One region of the Serratia sp. NA_112.1 genome, then DNA from elsewhere that is predicted to be linked to it. Evidence: predicted binding sites of a transcription regulator. Region 1 holds the regulator's gene; the other holds the start of a gene.
The links. The regulator sigma-54, encoded in region 1, starts transcription at its own class of promoters, with help from an activator protein. The targets are predictions, from matches to a motif close to GTTGGCACANNTTTCGCTNT.

Region 1 (9,607 bases):
CCACGGGGAACCGTCAGGTTGATGTCTTCGAATATTAGTCGATCGCCACGCGAAAAAGTCATATCGCGAACTTCGACCAGATTCTCTGCCTTCTGGTGCATGTTAATGGATCCTTTGCGGCTTATTTTTGCCAAATCTACCCGCGATGTTAAAGCAACGGGCGCAATGCGTCTCATCTTTACAAAAACTTACCGGCATTTCGTTACCAATGGTGCGCTAAGGCTGTGCTTCTCCTTGTGCGTGGCACCGTCGCAGACCCAAAAGTCCGTAATCAAGGCGGAAGGTGATGGGCATAGTGGACCTACGTTCAAGCCCGACAACGCAGAGTACGGGCTTTTGGGGCGCGACCTTAAGGGCTGGGGCCATTTGAGCGCGCCCCTGTGTTACGAGCCGCTTATTTGGCACACCAAATCTCACGACTCGCGCCTTGCTGCGCACTCAAATTGCCACCAGCGGTGCTCACGCACAAGGAGAAGCACAGCCTAATTTTACTTTTAGGCTGCAGACGGTCAAAATTGGCATCATAACGAAAAAAACGAAAGCGTTCATATATTAGCCGGGAAATCCCGTTGCTGCGGCTTTAGCCTGCGCAACGGAGGGCAAAGCAAGATAGCCGAATTACGGCTTTTAACCAACGAACCGGGATAATACCCAACAAAGGACCCTGCATGTTTCTCGCGATAGTTTTATTAATCGTTGGTTTATTTTTACTGGTGTATGGCGCAGACCGCTTAGTTTACGGTGCTGCGGTGATTTCTCGTTCACTTGGTGTACCACCGCTGATTATCGGCATGACCATCGTCGGCATCGGCACTTCGCTGCCGGAACTGTTTGTTTCGACCACCGCCGCACTGAACGGGCAGATAGATATGGCGGTGGGAAACGTAATAGGTTCCAACATCACCAATATATTATTGATCCTTGGTGTTGCCGCGCTGATCCACCCGCTGGCTGCGCGTTCTGAAGTATTGCGTCGCGAACTGCCGCTGATGTTGGCGGTCACAGTATTGTGCGGTTTCGTGCTGATGGACGGCACGTTAAGTCGGCTGGATGGCGTGGTGCTGTTGGCCGCCGCCGCCGTCTTCATTCTGTTGATGTTGAAAATTGCCCGGCTGGCACAGCGTGAAGGCAACGACAGCCTGACCGTGGAACAAATGGCCGAACTACCGCAGGACAGCAGCAACACCGTGGCGGTGCTGTGGCTGGTGCTGGCGTTTATCATTCTGCCGCTGTCTTCCAAAATGGTGGTCGATAACGCCACGGTGATCGCGCACTTTTTCGGTATGAGTGAACTGGTGGTCGGCCTAACCCTTATCGCTGTCGGCACCAGCCTGCCGGAACTGGCCACCTCCATCGCCGGAGCACTAAAGGGTGAGGATGATATGGCGATTGGCAATATCATCGGCTCCAACATTTTCAATACGGTGATAGTGCTGGGTGTCCCCGCACTGCTGTCCCCTGGCAGTGTCGATGGCGCCGCCTTCCACCGCGATTACTGGGTGATGCTGGCGGTCAGCATTGTGCTCACCGCCTTGTGCGCAGGGCGTAAACATCGCATCGGTCATCTGGCAGGGGCTCTGTTATTATGTGGTTTTATTGCATATCTTGCTGTGCTGTTTTTTAACCCTTTCAGTACTTTCGGCTAAACCGACGGGCGGGAATGAGTATGTCGAACATTCAGTTGCAACCAGGCTTTGATTTTCAGCAGGCGGGCAAAGAAGTGCTGCAGATTGAGCGTGACGGGCTGGCCCAGCTCAGCCAATACATCAATGCGGACTTTACCCGCGCCTGCGAGTTGATCGCCGAATGCACCGGTAAAGTGGTGGTGATGGGCATGGGTAAATCCGGCCATATCGGCTGCAAGATTGCCGCTACCTTCGCCAGCACCGGTACGCCTTCGTTCTTTGTTCACCCTGCGGAAGCCAGCCACGGTGACCTGGGCATGGTGTCTGCGCAGGATATTGTGCTCGCCATCTCCAACTCCGGCGAGTCCAACGAAATCCAGGCGCTGATCCCGGTATTGAAGCGCCAGCAAATCCCGCTGATCTGCATGACCAACAATCCGGAAAGCTCGATGGGCAAGGCGGCGGATATTCACCTGTGCATCAAGGTGCCACAGGAAGCCTGTCCGCTCGGCCTGGCACCGACCACCAGCACCACCGCCACCCTGGTGATGGGCGATGCGTTAGCCGTCGCCCTGCTAAAAGCCCGCGGTTTCACGCCGGAAGATTTTGCGTTGTCACACCCTGGTGGCGCTCTGGGCCGCCGACTGCTGCTGCGCGTGAGTGATATCATGCACAGCGGCGATGAAATTCCCCACGTCAGCGCTGATGCATCGCTGCGCGACGCGCTGCTGGAAATCACCCGAAAAAATCTGGGCATGACGGTCATCTGTGACGATCTGATGAGGATCGCCGGTATCTTTACCGATGGTGACCTGCGCCGGATTTTTGATATGGGTATCAATCTCAACGAGGCCAGGATCGTTGATGTTATGACCCTCGGTGGCGTGCGAGTACGTCCGAACCTGCTGGCGGTCGACGCGCTGAACCTGATGCAGCAACGTCATATCACCTCGGTGCTGGTTGCCGATGGCGACCAGTTGCTGGGTGTGGTACATATGCATGACATGCTGCGCGCCGGCGTCGTTTGATTTTCAGGCCATTTTACTTGCCATTTTGGCGTTGGGCAGTGCTCGAAATCCTCACGTACTACGTGTACGCTGCGGTTTCTCCGCGCTGTCCGCCACCAAACTGGCTACGCCAATGGTGCCTGATTTATAAAAAACCTGAGGGAACTCAATGAGTCTGGTTGAAACCTGCTACGGACCTGTAGAACAAGACGTCATGGCGCGCGCCGGTAAAATCCGTCTGCTGATTTGTGATGTCGATGGCGTGCTGTCAGACGGCCTGATTTTCATGGGCAACAACGGTGAAGAACTAAAAGCGTTTAACGTGCGCGACGGTTACGGCATTCGCTGCCTGAAAACCTCGGATATTGAAGTGGCAATTATCACCGGCCGCTCCGCCAAACTCCTGGAAGACCGCGCGAATACCCTCGGTATTACCCATCTTTATCAGGGGCAATCCGATAAGCTTTTGGCCTTCCGCGAACTGTTGGATACACTGTCGCTAACGGCAGATCAGGTAGCCTATATCGGCGACGACCTGATCGACTGGCCGGTGATGGCTCAGGTTGGCCTGGCAGTCGCGGTAGCCGATGCGCATCCTCTGCTACTGCCACGAGCCCACTATATTACCCGCATCGCCGGCGGCCGCGGTGCGGTACGCGAGCTGTGTGACATTATTCTTTTGGCTCAGAACAAGCTGGAGGACGCCAAAGGGCTGTCGATATGAGTAAAACCAAACTTTGGATCACCATCCTGCTGGCGGTGATCGCATTGGCACTGATTGGCTGGAACATGACGGATGTCAATGATGATGCCACGCCGGGGCCGGTTAACAGCCAGGACCCGACTTATCAGAGCCAGCACACGGTCACCATAGTGTACAATCCGACCGGCAAGCTGAGCTATAAGCTGGTGGCGGAAGACGTAAAGTACTATGAGGCCGACGAATTAAGCTGGTTTACCCAGCCAGTGATGACGCTGTTTGATGAAAACGCGGTGGCCACCTGGTCAGTTCGCGCAGATCGCGCCAAACTGACTAAAGACCGGATGCTGTATCTTTACGGCCATGTCGAGGTGAACAGCCTGACCACCACCTCACAGCTGGAAAAAATTAAAACAGACAATGCTCAGGTGAACCTGGTGACCCAGGATGTGGCTTCGGATGACGAAGTGACGCTCTATGGGACGAACTTCACCTCTAACGGCATGAAAATGCGTGGGAACCTGCGGGCCAAAACCGCTGAGCTGATTGATAAGGTTAAGACCAACTATGAAATTCAGAACCAACAAACAAAGCCGTAATCTTTTGATCGGTAGCTTGATTTTGGCCGCCAGCGCACCCGCCTGGGCGCTGAAGTCCGACTCCAGCCAACCGGTAAGCATCGACTCGCTGAAACAGTCTCTGGATATGCAGAGCAACGTCAGCACCTTTACCGATAATGTGGTGATCAAGCAAGGCACTATCGATATCAAGGCCGACAAGGTGGTGGTAACACGACCAGGCGGCGATCAGAACAAAACTTATATCGAAGCCTTTGGCAACCCGGTGACCTTCTATCAGATGCAAGACAGCGGCAAGCCGGTGAAAGGCCACGCGCAGAAGGTCCGTTACGATGTCGCGTCGCAGTTGGTGACCCTGACCGGGAATGCCTATCTGGAGCAGCTCGACAGCAACGTAAAAGGCGATCGCATCACCTATCTGGTGCAACAGCAGCAAATGCAGGCGTTTAGCGACAAAGGCAAACGCGTGACTACGGTTCTGGTACCGTCGCAGTTGCAAGACAAAAACGGGCAAAAGAAGAGTAACTAATCACTTATGGCTACACTCATCGCAGAAAACCTGGCGAAAGCCTACAAGGGCCGAAAAGTTGTTGAAGACGTCAGCCTGAAAGTGAAATCCGGCGAGATCGTCGGCCTGCTGGGGCCAAACGGCGCCGGCAAGACCACCACCTTCTACATGGTGGTGGGTATCGTTCAGCGTGATGCCGGGCGTATCGTGATTGACGAAGAAGACATCAGCCTGCTGCCGCTGCACGCCCGTGCGCGCCGTGGCATCGGCTATTTGCCGCAGGAAGCATCCATCTTCCGCCGCCTCAGCGTGTATGACAACCTGATGGCCGTGCTGGAGATCCGTGAAGATCTCAGCAGCGAGCAGCGAGCAGACCGTGCGCTAGAGCTGATGGAAGAATTCCATATCACCCACCTTCGCGACAACCTGGGCCAGGCACTGTCCGGTGGTGAACGCCGCCGCGTCGAGATCGCCCGTGCGCTGGCGGCCAACCCGAAATTCATCCTGCTGGATGAGCCGTTCGCCGGGGTTGACCCGATTTCCGTTATCGACATTAAAAAAATTATCGAGCACTTGCGTGACAGCGGCCTGGGCGTGCTGATCACCGACCATAACGTGCGCGAAACGCTGGACGTGTGTGAACGCGCCTATATCGTCAGCCAAGGCAAACTGATTGCCCACGGCACGCCGGATGCTATTCTGGTCGATGAGCAGGTGAAACGCGTTTATCTGGGCGAAGAATTCCGCCTCTGAGTACCAGCGCGTCCTGATGGACGACTGTTAACGGAAGTAGACTGAAGATTATGAAGCAAGGTTTGCAACTCAGGTTTAGCCAACAACTGGCCATGACCCCCCAGCTCCAGCAGGCTATCCGCCTGCTGCAGTTGTCCACGCTTGAGCTCCAGCAGGAGATACAGCTGGCGTTAGAGAGCAACCCATTGCTTGAACAGAGCGACCTGCACGAAGAAGTCGACACCAAAGAAACTGTCGAAACCGAAGGTTTGGATACCCGCGAGGCGTTGGAACAAAAGGACATGCCCGAAGAGCTGCCGCTCGACGCCACCTGGGACGAAATCTACACCGCCGGCACGCCGTCCGGTACCCGCACCGATTACAGTGACGATGAGCTCCCGGTTTATCAGGGCGAGACTACCCAGACCCTGCAGGATTACCTGATGTGGCAAGTGGATCTGACGCCGTTTTCTGATACCGATGCCGCTATTGCCACCTCAATTGTCGACGCCGTTGATGACACCGGCTATCTCACCGTGCCGCTGGAAGACATTCTGGAGAGCCTGGGTGACGAGAATGTGACAATGGACGAAGTCGAAGCGGTATTGAAGCGCGTACAGCGTTTTGATCCGGTTGGCGTCGCCGCGCGCGACCTGCGCGATTGTCTGCTGGTTCAGCTTTCCCAGTACGTTAAAGACACGCCCTATCTGGCTGAAGCACGCCTGATCATCAGCGAGCATCTGGACCTGCTGGCTAACCACGACTTTCGCAGCCTGATGCGAACAACGCGCTCAAAAGAAGATACACTGAAAGAAGCGATGTTGCTGATCCAGTCATTGGATCCCCGTCCGGGTCAGTCAATCAACACCGGCGAATCCGAGTATGTGATCCCGGACGTGCTGGTGCGAAAAGTGCAAAATGTCTGGACGGTTGAGCTCAACAGCGACAGCATTCCACGCTTGAAGATCAACCAGCAGTACGCCGCGATGGGCAATAGCGCCCGTAACGACAGTGACGGCCAGTACATCCGTAGCAATTTGCAGGAAGCGAAGTGGCTGATCAAAAGTCTGGAAAGCCGAAACGACACTCTGCTGAAGGTTTCGCGCTGCATCGTCGAGCAGCAACAGGCGTTCTTTGAACAGGGTGCAGAATTTATGAAGCCCATGGTGCTGGCAGATATAGCCCAAGCCGTGGAGATGCATGAATCGACAATTTCACGTGTGACCACGCAGAAGTTTTTGCACAGTCCGCGCGGCATTTTCGAATTGAAATATTTCTTCTCCAGCCATGTGAATACCGACAGCGGGGGCGAAGCCTCCTCTACGGCGATCCGGGCAGTGGTGAAGAAAATGATCGCGGCGGAAAACCCCGCCAAACCGCTCAGCGACAGCAAGCTGGCCACCCTGCTCTCCGACCAGGGGATCATCGTGGCGCGGCGCACCGTCGCCAAGTACCGAGAGTCTTTGTCCATCCCGCCGTCCAACCAACGTAAACAGTTGGTTTGACCTCTATTGAGAAGGAAGACATTATGCAGCTCAACATTACCGGACACCACATCGAGATCACCGAACCTATGCGCGAGTTCGTGAACACCAAGTTCGCCAAACTCGAACAGTATTTTGACCGCATAAATCAGGTGTATGTCGTGCTTAGTGTGGAAAAAGTGCAGCAGATTGCGGAAGCGACGGTGCACGTGAATGGAGGCGAGTTGCACGCCACCTCGGAAGACGAGAACATGTATGCCGCAATTGACTCCCTGATCGACAAACTGGCGCGTCAATTGAACAAACATAAAGACAAACTGAAGCAACACTGACATTCTGGGCCGTTTCCGTCAGCGGGTACGGCTCAAACGTAGCCTCGGCCATCGGCGCGTTGCCTGTAAGGGTATCGCGCCGATAAGCCATCAAGGGTTAAACAAGGCGAAAAATCACCTCACAAGCCTCCTGCTTGCTGGTGTGATTTTAAGTGAAGATGAGATGAACAACGAAACAATGCAATTAAGCTCGGTGTTAAATATCGAGTGCACCAGAAGCTCCGTCCACTGCACCAGCAAGAAACGGGCTTTGGAAATTATCAGCGAACTGGCCGCAAAGCAGCTCAACCTGTCATCACAGGTAGTGTTTGACGCGGTTCTCACCCGCGAGCGTATGGGCAGTACCGGTATCGGCAATGGTATCGCTATTCCCCACGGCAAACTGGAAGAGGACACACTGCGGGCCGTTGGCGTGTTTATCCGTCTCGACCAACCTATCGCCTTTGACGCCATTGATAACCAGCCGGTCGATCTGCTGTTTGCCTTACTGGTCCCTGCCGACCAATGTAAAACCCATTTGCATACTCTGTCGCTGGTCGCCAAACGCCTGGCCGACAAAACCGTATGTCGTCGCCTGCGTGCGGCGCAAAGTGACGAAGAGCTTTACCAAATCATCACCGAGTAACGCCCGGCTGGCGTGACTTCCAGCCCGGATAACGATACTGTTTAGCCACGATGGGTCCCGGTTCGGACAGGGATCCTAAAGTTTCTAACGGTGGCGATAAACGCCACTGAGATGCCAGGGGGAGTTGCCACATGGTGCTGATGATTGTCAGCGGCCGTTCCGGTTCAGGGAAATCCGTCGCTTTGCGGGCGCTGGAAGACATGGGTTTTTACTGCGTTGATAACCTGCCCGTGGTACTGCTGCCGCAGCTTGCCAATACGCTGGCGGAACGCAATAGCTCTGCTGCGGTAAGCATCGACGTACGTAACATGCCGGAATCGCCGGAAGTGTTTGAATATGCGATGACCCAACTGCCGGACAGCTTTTCGCCGCAATTGCTGTTCCTCGATGCCGACCGTAATACGCTGATCCGCCGCTACAGTGATACTCGCCGTCTGCACCCGCTATCGAGCAAGAACCTGTCGCTGGAAAGCGCCATCGATGAAGAGAGCGACCTGCTTGAGCCACTGCGCTCCAGGGCCGATCTGATCATCGATACCTCGGAAATGTCAGTGCATGAACTGGCCGAAATGCTGCGTACCCGCCTGTTGGGCAAACGCGAGCGCGAACTGACCATGGTGTTCGAATCCTTCGGCTTTAAGCACGGTATTCCAATCGACGCCGATTATGTGTTCGACGTACGCTTTCTGCCTAACCCGCACTGGGATCCGAAACTGCGCCCAATGACAGGCCTGGATAAACCTGTCGCCTCGTTCCTCGATCGCCACACTGAAGTGCACAACTTTATCTACCAGACCCGCAGCTATCTCGAACAGTGGTTGCCGATGCTGGAAACCAACAACCGCAGCTACCTGACGGTCGCCATTGGTTGTACCGGCGGTAAGCACCGTTCAGTCTACGTGGCAGAACAGTTGGCCGACTACTTCCGCTCACGCGGTAAAAACGTGCAGTCACGCCACCGCACGCTGGAAAAACGCAAACAATGACGGTCAAACAAACGGTTGAAATCAAAAACAAGCTGGGCATGCACGCGCGCCCGGCGATGAAGCTGTTTGAGCTGGTACAGAGCTTTGATGCCGAGGTGATGCTACGCAACGACAGCGGCACCGAGGCCGAGGCCAGCAGCGTGATTGCGCTGCTGATGCTGGACTCCGCGCAGGGGCGTCATATCGAAGTGGAAGCCACCGGCCCGGATGAAGCGAAAGCACTGGCGGCGGTAATTGAGTTGATCAATTCCGGTTTTGACGAAGACTAGTAGCTTGGGGTGTCGCATACGGGGCCCCCTCTCGCTGACTCCCTGTAATTCCCCACTAAATCCGGCTTAAACAGTCCAGCGCTACCGCCTTGAAGCTGTCGAAATTGTCACTGCCCAACAGGCGACTCATCGAACGTTCGCGCACAAAGGTAACGAACAGATCGTAGATTGCCATCGCCTCTTCATAATCGCTTTTGCTGATTGCCAGTAAGAAAATCACGTGAGCAATTTCACCTTCACCCCAGACCACCCCCTGCGGTGCCAGCAGCGTCACCACTACGGTTTTCTTCGCCAGCAACCCCAGCGAGTGCGGCAATGCTATCCCTTCACCCAGCAGTGTAGAAACAATCGCCTCGCGCTCCACCACCGACGGATAGAAATCTTCGCCAACATAGCCTTCGCATTCAAGCTGGCTACACACCTTCTGGAATAATTCCGCCTGGGTCAGCGGTTCATTGACCAGCATAAAATGCTCGGCGTCGAAAAACTTCTCCAGCATATAGGGCTTGGTGCGATCCACCAGCACCAGTTTGCCAAGCTGTTCGAGCTGGTATTCGGTCGGGAACGGCGACATCACCACCACCGGCTTGTTCTTTTCGCTGATCCGCGCATTGGAAATAACGAAGTCTTCGTCGATATGCTTGAGTACCTCGTAATCACGCAGCGAAACGATGCGCGTCATCACCAGCTGTGGGTATTTGCGCGCGATCTGCGCCTGGATCATCCGCACCGTCGAGTTACCGGTATCGCACACCAGCATC
Region 2 (9,607 bases), on a different contig from region 1:
TGGTTTGCTCATCGGCTTTGATCACCACATTTTTCAACAAGGCTACATTGGTTGCCGCACCTTCTTTTTCATTTTGCAAGCCTGAGCTAATCCCCGTCAGCACCTCGACCAGGCTCTGCGCCTTGGCGTATTTCAGTTGAATGACTTGGGTATTGCCTTGATTGACGCTCTTGTTATCCAGCTGATAAATCATGTCCTTAACATATTCGCGGATCCGATCGTCGCCGGTGATCATCACAGTATTGGTTCTTTCATCCGCGACCAGCCGCAGCGTCGCAGCACCCGCCATCCGCTGCTTGCCCTCTTCGCGGAACAGCGCATTGACCATACGCACAATCTCGGCCGCCGCCGCATGCTTCAGCGCAAGCGTTTCTATCTGATTGCTGTCGTCCTGATCCATCTCCCGAACAATATCGATCAACCCATTCACTACCGCGGCTCTGCCGGTGATCAACAACGCGTTGCCCTGTTCATAGTGCGCCACGCTGCCTACGCCCACGCTGTCATTCAGTTGACGTAATAATGGGGAAATATCCTTGGCCGCGATATTGCGCAAAGGAACAATACGCATCACAACCTCATCCCCTTCCCCAATCAGCTCACCGCCGGCCTGCGACAAAGCGGCTCTTTTCCCGTCTTTCGCCACAATGACTTTAAGTACGTTATTTGGCATACCGATGACGGTATATCCGTACACGTCCAGCACGTTCAGGAAGAATTGATAATATTGTTTATCGTTAAGCTGCTCATAGCTACGTACGGTGACTTTGCCTTTCACCGCCGGATCAATAATGATCGTTTTGCCCAGGTTTTTACTGACCGTATTGATAAACTCCTGAATATCCGTACCTTTGAAATTGGCAGAGAATGACGCTGCATGCGTTATCCCGGGGGTAACCGCCAACATTAATACCACCACCAGTTCTCGCCAGGGAAGGCGGGCCAGTTGATGGCCAAAATGGTAAAAAAGATGCGTAATCACAATGTAGCCTTATGACCTTAAAAAGTTCCAATTCTAAAAAGAAAGCACACCTAGTCTTTTAAAATCATCAAGGCGTAGTATCCATTCTCGTCAAGCAATATCTTGTCTTGCAGTATCCGTAATACGACGACGTTACTGTTAGCAATGCGATCGCCCATACCATAACTGGCCTGTTTGCCGGAGCGTTCTATTATCGCCAGGCTGTGTTTGGGGTTATCGCTAAACAGCAAGCCGGTAACTTTGCCCGCCAAACGCGTTTCAGGGGCATTGTTGATAACATCGTCGCTTATCCCCTGCGAGCTAATCTTATAGCTCATGCCGTTATTTCCCTCTCCCCGACTTTCCCCATAGCGGCCAAAAAAATCAGCATTGTTGATTTTTTCTATATCATCTTGCGCAGGGAAACCAACATAACGTCCCCTTTCAGGCACGAAATTACGCTGCGACGATACATCTGTCTTTTCGAGACGATAAATTTTCCAAAGCTGAGAAAAAATAAACACCGCATTCGCCAAGAAGAAAAATGAAATAAAAAAAACAATAAACCGTTTACTCACTTAGGCCTCGGGGTAATCAGATAAATTGGCGGCACGTTTTCATCAGGCGCTAAGCAGACACACCCACAAACATCGCCACCGAAAACAGCAGAGTCAACGTCAGTGCAATTTTGTAGTTAATGGTTTCCAAAATGCCCTTCTTCCCTTTTTTACTTTCCGCCAGTTTTTTATTTTCAGATCCAGCACCCTCAGTGGTTTCCCGCTCGCAGGCCTGAAAACTCAGCATGACGCCAAATCGGGGAATGGTTTTAATCACCTGACCAGGGATACCGTGCCGCGAAAACAACGACCGACATTGAAATATAATTTGATGATAATTGTTATCGCTGATGGTTTCATGATTGCAAAACCATACTGCGCGAATGATATCATTCTTTTTATATATACCACTAAGCAGACAGAGAATAAACCGACGCTGCAACTCAGTCATTTCAATAACGATGTTCTCTCTTTTAAAAAATAATGTTTTATTATTGTTATCCAATACAACTGACTCATTTTCCATCAGGGTGTCATTCAGAGCAATGTCATGTATATCCACATCTCACCTATTTCTAGAAAAAATAATAATCAGGTATTTTTTGCATTCTCACTCCCAAACGCCCCTGTTCAGGGAAGAAGCAAAACAATAGCGCGATTAAAGATACCATCTAATAAAACATGAAAAATAAGGAATGGCAACAGCATCCAAACACAATATATAAGATAAAATTAATAATATTTCAAAAAACAAATAAAAACAAAAATAATCAATAAAAACAACAAATTACATGAATATATAAAATAAATAAAATAACATATATAAAAATATATATCATTTTCTATAATTATAGAAATCCTGATGTGGGGCGGGAGTCAGGAATAGAAAAGCTAAACCTGACTATAATAACAAAGGAGACGAATAGTAGTTCACTAATAATTCCCATCGTTACTATGTTCTCACGCCTCAGATTATGATTTCACATTACAAATAAACATCGGGACATAAACGCTACTAAACATCAGAGTGTCCTTATCAAGATAATTTATATGATAGAAGTTAGATTCACTATTAAAAAAATAGGAGTACACTTCAGAGGGTAAGGTATCTCTTACCGAACGCTGTTCATTGTCATATTGGAATTTATAAAAATCATCTTGTGCGACATACGTAAAATTAACATTGCGACGCACAAAAAACCGCTTATCTCCGCTGCTCGCCACCCCATTCAAAGTCATAATACCCTTATTGCTTGTAAAAAAAACGTAGTGCATTTTTAAAACAAGACGAATATCCATTGGTATGCTGGAATTATCCAAATCATTGGCGTAAGTGAACTTCGCATTAGCTTCGCAGGCAATGCCCTTTAAATCCTGATGGGAATGGGTGAGATAATATATACTACTGCCAAAAACAATGCACAGAACAATGAGTATCATCGACAGTACGGTTAACTTTTTTTCCATGCGCGGATATACTCGCTTTCACAATGATGATAAAAATGATCGCTGTCCATTACACATTTTGCGATAAACTGACGGCCACTGTCTTCTGTGGTGTTAAGTGAGTGATTGAGCCCTGTAATAATCACTTCATCCTTACCACATCGATTGCCATAAAGATCCTTTTCGGTCAAAAACTGCAGGTAGCGATCCGTTTTTTTATCGAGATACCTTCCAGAGTAATAAACCGGGCAACCTTTGACCACACCAAGATAAGAGATAAACGGGTGTTTCTCATTTTCACGGTAATGCTGATAATAAAAAAACAAGAAAACCAGGATGGCAAGCGGTAATGCAATTGATAAGGTACGAAGTAACGTAATCAGATAATAACGATGTGCATATGGCCTTTGGGTACCACTGGTGTCAGACATTAACGGGGGGGCATCTTCCGGCGATTGGCTGGGAGGGGCAATTTCCAAGATTTTAATTAAAATGGTTTTATTAATTCTATAACCTGTTTTAGCCACCGTGATTATCAAGCGATCGCTGAATCCTACGGAAAGCAATGCCCGGCGAGTCAGGCTAATATATTGGTTCAAGGTTGCGGAAGATACACTCAGACCTTGCTCACCCCAAACCTGCTTAAAAATATCCTCCCTGCTGACCGGCTTCACGCCATGCTCAAGTAAGCATTTGAATACTCTGACATTCAGGCTCGATAAAAATACTTCCTTACCATTTCTCATACTCTTTAAAGAGCCGTTCTCGGTATTAAAGGCAACTTTGTTATCAATGATATAAATCATGTTACAGCCTAATCTGATGCCTGATTAATGTCCAAAACGCCGTACAACCCCATTATAGTCAATATCAAAATTATTGCCTGACAACGCCAAGAATTCACAATATTTTAACCACAACATCGATACCCCGCAACATCAAGATAATTATCATCCTATTCAGATATCGCTGAAAAAGAAAAAACATCGAGACCAACATTCTTGAGACATTATATTATTTTTTAGGTAAAAATCTGATCGGATGACTGATTATAACGTCTATTTATCGAGCGGACAGGTTAAACGACGATAGACAAAACAGTGCGTAAGCGGTGGGGGAGGAAAAAGCGGAAGCTGAAATTGGTGGAGGCCCTGCCAGCTACATCCCGGCACACACGTCACCTGCTGCGGCTGCTTCCTTCCGGATCTGACCGAGTTCACAAGTTAGTGTTGCGGGAGAACCAACAGGGCCCCCATTGACGGCTTCCAAGACTGCGAAGCGGTGGGCATTATCGGTGATGGCCAGCCAAATAGCAAGCCAACCGGGGCCAACCGCTGTTTTCTTACCCACCTCGACTGTGGCACACTTTCATCCTTGGTTTTTGCCGCAGCAGGAAAACAGAAATGGAGCCAGAAGATGCCTCATTCAGCCAACGCGTATTCCATGTGGTGGCAGCCATTCCCTATGGCAAGGTCACGACCTATGGCGAAGTGGCGCGGCTGGCCGGTTCACCACGCGCCGCACGTCAGGTCGGCGGCGTATTAAGGCGCCTGCCCGAAGGCAGTAGCCTGCCCTGGCATCGGGTGATTAACCGACACGGCCAAATTTCACAGCAGGGAGAAGACTTTCAGCGCCAGCGCCAGGCGTTGCTTGAGGAAGGGATAATATTCGGCACGCACAGCACGGTTGATCTGCTGGTTTACGGCTGGCGCTGGTAATAACAAAACAGCCTTTGGCCGGAGCGCAAAGGCTGTTGATGGTTTACTGCTTCAGTACTGCCGGCTTACGGCATGGTTGCCGGGGCTGCCTGAACCGCAACGCCCTGTACCGGGACCATTACCAGGTCAGCACGGGTGCCGTTACGGTTTACCACTTCCTGGATTGTATCGGTAATAAAGGTCATCTGCCCATTTACCGTAATTGCCGCACTCAGGATGATGCGTGCATTAGGCTGAATATCGGCCGGGTTGTACGGCAGGACAAAATTAAACGGTGCCTGTTTACCCTCGGTGCGAACCGCACGCTGGGCAATGACTTTAGACGGAGCATCCGCCAGTGAGGCATCAGAGAGCGTGACTGTCAGTACTGCATCCGGTGGCAGCGCGATGCGCTGGCGAATGTTAACCGAGCCAGTCACCGCTGGGCCCTGAATCTGCGGTTGCGCAATCGCCGGGTTTCCCGTTGTTGGTACAGGCACATTCGCACTCTTTTGGGCACAGCCCGCCAGGGTGATGGTCAATGCAGCTGCTCCACCTACGATTTGCCAGAGTTTCATGGATCGCTCTCCTTTTTTATTATCAACATGTTGGTGGCTTTCACCACCGCACCTATTAAACTTAGCACAAAACACTGAATAATCCATTTAGTACTGCCTATTAATCACTTAGCCCTCTAATAACGCTCAGCATTCAGTCAATTTTCTCTGTGCCATAACGCAATATATTGACGTCTTACCGTGATATTCCGCACACTGCGCAAAATGATTATTAAAAGGGTAGTAACTTTATGAGCCAGGCACTGCAAAACCTCCTCGATCTACTGGATCTGGAGAAAATTGAAGAAGGGCTGTTCCGCGGCCAAAGTGAAGATCTGGGGTTACGCCAGGTCTTCGGCGGCCAGGTGGTGGGCCAGGCACTGTACGCCGCCAAGCAAACGGTGCCTGCAGAGCGCAGCGTCCACTCGTTCCACAGCTATTTCCTGCGTCCGGGCGACAGCAGTAAGCCAATCATTTATGACGTGGAAATTCTGCGCGACGGCAACAGCTTCAGCGCCCGCCGCGTCAGCGCCATTCAGCACGGCAAACCGATTTTCTACATGACCGCCTCCTTCCAAAGCCCGGAAGAAGGCTTTGAACACCAGAACACCATGCCCGATGTTCCACCGCCAGAAGGGCTGATGAGTGAATCAGACATTGCCCAGAAGCTGTCGCATATGCTGCCGGACAAGGTGCGTGAGAAGTTTATCGGCCAGAAACCGATTGAGATGCGTCCGGTCAAATTCCACAATCCGCTGAAAGGCAGCGTGGAAGATCCGCACCGCTACGTATGGTTCCGCGCCAACGGCACCATGCCAGACGACCTGCGCATCCATCAGTACCTGCTGGGTTATGCGTCCGACTTCAACTTCCTGCCGACGGCGCTGCAGCCACACGGCGTCGGTTTCCTGGAGCCGGGCATGCAGGTGGCAACCATCGATCACTCAATGTGGTTCCACCGCCCATTTCGCATGGATGACTGGCTGCTGTACGTGGTGGAAAGCACTTCCGCCTCCGGCGCCCGTGGATTTGTACGCGGTCAATTCTATACCCGTGACGGCGTATTGGTTGCCACCACGGTACAAGAAGGCGTGATCCGCCAGCGCGAAGCCTGATAAACCCAGGCCAAAGAAAAAGGGCGATGGTAACATCGCCCTCAGATTGCTAACAACGTTCTTTGCAGTTAAAAGTCCTGATCTGAGGACTAATAAAAAACAAAGAATTATATCTTCTGATTTACCCCAAACATCCGAAAACCACGTTTTTCGGGTGTTTGTCATCAGGCTAAGGGCGATGGTGGCATCGCCCTTTCTGCATCATCATTATTTTCTAGTTATTTAGCGCACTGCCCTTCTTCAAGGCTTATTGGTTATAGGCACTCTCGCCATGGCTGTTGACGTCCAGGCCTTCGCGCTCCTGCTCTTCCGGGACGCGCAGCCCAACGATGGCCCCCGCCACTTTAAAGGCGATAAAGGCCGCCACACCTGACCACACCAGCGTGATCACCACGCTCAGCAACTGGATCCACACCTGATGCCCCATGGTCACGCCTTCTGCGTAGCCGGTGCCGCCCAGTGAGGCCGAGGTGAATACCCCGGTCAGCAGGCAACCGACGATACCGCACACGCCATGCACACCGAACACGTCACAGGTATCATCTACCTTCAGCCATTTCTTCAGCGTGACCACGCCCCACAGACCGGCGATACCGCCAACCAGGCCGATAATCAACGCCCCACCAACGCCCACGGTGCCTGCAGCCGGCGTGATGGCCACCAGACCGGCGATCATGCCGGAACAGGCGCCCAACAGGGAAGGTTTGCCGCGAACAATCCACTCGGCAAAGGTCCAGGAGAGGATAGCGCCGGCAGTGGCCACCACGGTATTGAGGAATGCCAGTGCCGCAATGCCATTAGCCGCGCTGGCAGAACCGGCGTTAAAACCGAACCAGCCGATATACAGGATGGAAGCGCCGGTAAACACCATTGGCAGGTTGTGCGGTTTGAAAGCTTCCTTACCGAAACCGGCACGCTTACCCAGTAGATAAGCGCCAATCAGACCGGCACTGGCAGCATTGATGTGCACCACGGTACCGCCGGCAAAGTCCAGCGCGCCGTCAGCGGCCAGGAAGCCGCCGCCCCACACCATGTGGGCAATCGGCAGGTAAGAAATGGTGAACCAGATGGCCGCGAAGATCACCACCGCTGAGAAGCGGATACGCTCGGCAAAGCCCCCCACCACCAACGCCACGGTAATACAGGCGAACGAACACTGGAACACCACGTGGATCATCTGGCTAAAGGTTCCGGTAACGCTGTCAATACCTATGCCTTTCAGCATTGCCGTCTGGAAACCGCCGAAGAAGGCATTGCCTTCGCTGAAAGCCAGGCTGTAGCCATAAAGCACCCACAACACGCACACCAAAGCAAAAGTGACGGTGACCTGGGTCAACATGGAAAGCACGTTTTTGGAACGCAGCAAACCACCGTAAAACAGAGCGACACCCGGCAGGGTCATGAACAGCACCAAAGCAGTGCAAATTATCATGAAGGCGTTATCCGCCTTGTCTGCGACCGCCGGAGCGGCCAGTGCCAAAGAAGGAACCATGGTTACCGTACTCAGGCCCAACATGGATAAAAGTTTTTTCATTATCAATCCATCCCCATTACTTTACTGAGCCAGTGATTACAGTGCTGCTTCGTCTGTTTCGCCGGTGCGAATGCGAATGACACGTTGCAATTCGGCAACGAAAATTTTGCCATCACCGATTTTGCCGGTGTAGGCCGCTTTACTGATAACATCGACCACTTCATCCAACTGATCGTCAGCGATAGCGATGTCGATTTTTACCTTAGGTAAGAAGTTGACGCTGTATTCGGCCCCACGATAGAGCTCAGCATGCCCCTTCTGGCGACCAAAGCCTTTTACTTCGCTTACGGTCAGCCCCTGAATGCCCACAGAGGATAGGGCTTCACGCACGTCCTCCAGCTTGAATGGTTTAATCACCACGGTCACCAGCTTCATATTGCCCCTCCACGAATTAAGCCCAAACTCCCCCCGGTACAAGACTTAATAAAGCAAAGGCTATGCCATAAATGGATTTGTACGCGGATTCAGCAAATTAACCAGCAGGATGGGGATCTGACATGCGACGGTCGGCTGGCAGAGCGCGATCAGCTGATGAGCTGGTTAAATATTGCGCACTATTTTGGTGCGAATCGCGTCGAAAAAGTGCAGTGAAAGGGATTTAAAACGGATCTGTGCCTGTTTGTGGTGCGTGGCGCTCAAAACAATAAGGGGGCCGCAGCCCCCCGAGATCATGCGGTTGGTATTCCTTCACGGGTCGCGGCGGCCAATTCTTCACCCACCAGTTGCAGCTGATACATCTGGTAGTAACGCCCCTGCTGCGCCAGCAGTTGCTGATGGTTACCCTGCTCGACAGCCTGACCACGGTGCAACACCAGAATCGAATCGGCATCCACAATGGTCGACAAACGGTGAGCGATCACTACCAGCGTGGTGTGCTCGCGGATCAAACTCAACGCCCTCTGAATAGCTTGTTCCGTACCCGAGTCAATGTTGGCGGTAGCTTCATCGAGGATCAGGATCTGCGGTGCCTGTACCAGTACCCTGGCCATCGCCAATAGCTGCTTCTGACCCACCGACAGATTATTACCCTGTTCACCCAGCCGGGTGTGAATGCCTTCAGGGAAAGAGCGAACCAACTCAGCCAGTTGCACCCTTTCCAATGCCTGCCAGACCGCATCTTCACTGATATTGCGCCCCAGAGTCACGTTGACCAGCACCGATTCGGCAATCACCACCGGATCCTGTTGCACCATAGCGACTCCCTGACGCAGGATAGCGTGTGAAAGGCTGGACAGAGGACGCCCGTCGAGACGCACTTCCCCCTGATCGACCGGGTAATAACCCATCAGCAGGTTGGCCAGCGTGCTCTTGCCGCTGCCGGTATGGCCGACCAGCGCCACGAAGCCGCGTGAAGGCACCGACAGAGAAATATGCTGCAGCACCTTCTTGTCATCCCGGTAGGAAAAACTCAGGTCGTCAATATCAATACGACCACTCTCCAGCGGACGATTGTCCGTGCCGTAGCTCTGCTGACTGCGATCCATCAGTTCGAAAATACGCTCACCGGCCACCACTGCCTGCTGCAAAATCGACTGTTGCGAGGTCAATTCAATCAACGGCTCATTCAAACGCCCCAGATAGTTGATAAAGGCATACAACACACCTACGCCGATCGCCCCCTCACCGCTGAAGCCGAACAACATCAGCAGGCCGCACAGCACCAGCGCCGAAAACAGGCTGAGCAGCGGACGCAACAGGAAACCGTCCAGGCGCAGCGTCTGCATACGCGCGGTATAGTGG

Region 2: the regulator sigma-54 is predicted to act here: its motif matches at 8,293-8,312, upstream of glnK (P-II family nitrogen regulator).

What each region holds. Positions count from the first base shown of each region.
Region 1 is NZ_JBQZFO010000008.1:67,182-76,788, forward strand. Features, by position in the region: gene mlaF (phospholipid ABC transporter ATP-binding protein MlaF) at 1-101, opposite strand, end outside; gene ACUTQ5_RS16095 (calcium/sodium antiporter) at 669-1,646, shown strand; gene kdsD (arabinose-5-phosphate isomerase KdsD) at 1,667-2,653, shown strand; gene kdsC (3-deoxy-manno-octulosonate-8-phosphatase KdsC) at 2,802-3,356, shown strand; gene lptC (LPS export ABC transporter periplasmic protein LptC) at 3,353-3,931, shown strand; gene lptA (lipopolysaccharide ABC transporter substrate-binding protein LptA) at 3,900-4,439, shown strand; gene lptB (LPS export ABC transporter ATP-binding protein) at 4,446-5,171, shown strand; gene rpoN (RNA polymerase factor sigma-54) at 5,222-6,655, shown strand; gene hpf (ribosome hibernation promoting factor) at 6,679-6,966, shown strand; gene ptsN (PTS IIA-like nitrogen regulatory protein PtsN) at 7,130-7,591, shown strand; gene rapZ (RNase adapter RapZ) at 7,723-8,577, shown strand; gene npr (PTS phosphocarrier protein NPr) at 8,574-8,846, shown strand; gene ACUTQ5_RS16150 (BglG family transcription antiterminator) at 8,902-9,607, opposite strand, start outside.
Region 2 is NZ_JBQZFO010000001.1:194,136-203,742, reverse strand. Features, by position in the region: gene gspD (type II secretion system secretin GspD) at 1-907, opposite strand, end outside; gene ACUTQ5_RS01020 (type II secretion system protein N) at 1,033-1,539, opposite strand; gene ACUTQ5_RS01015 (winged helix-turn-helix domain-containing protein) at 1,589-2,080, opposite strand; gene ACUTQ5_RS01010 (FidL-like protein) at 2,491-2,985, opposite strand; gene ACUTQ5_RS01005 (winged helix-turn-helix domain-containing protein) at 2,970-3,770, opposite strand; RNA gene ffs (signal recognition particle sRNA small type) at 4,114-4,210, opposite strand; gene ACUTQ5_RS00995 (MGMT family protein) at 4,368-4,682, shown strand; gene ACUTQ5_RS00990 (YbaY family lipoprotein) at 4,748-5,239, opposite strand; gene tesB (acyl-CoA thioesterase II) at 5,470-6,333, shown strand; gene amtB (ammonium transporter AmtB) at 6,581-7,867, opposite strand; gene glnK (P-II family nitrogen regulator) at 7,904-8,242, opposite strand; gene ACUTQ5_RS00970 (SmdB family multidrug efflux ABC transporter permease/ATP-binding protein) at 8,536-9,607, opposite strand, start outside.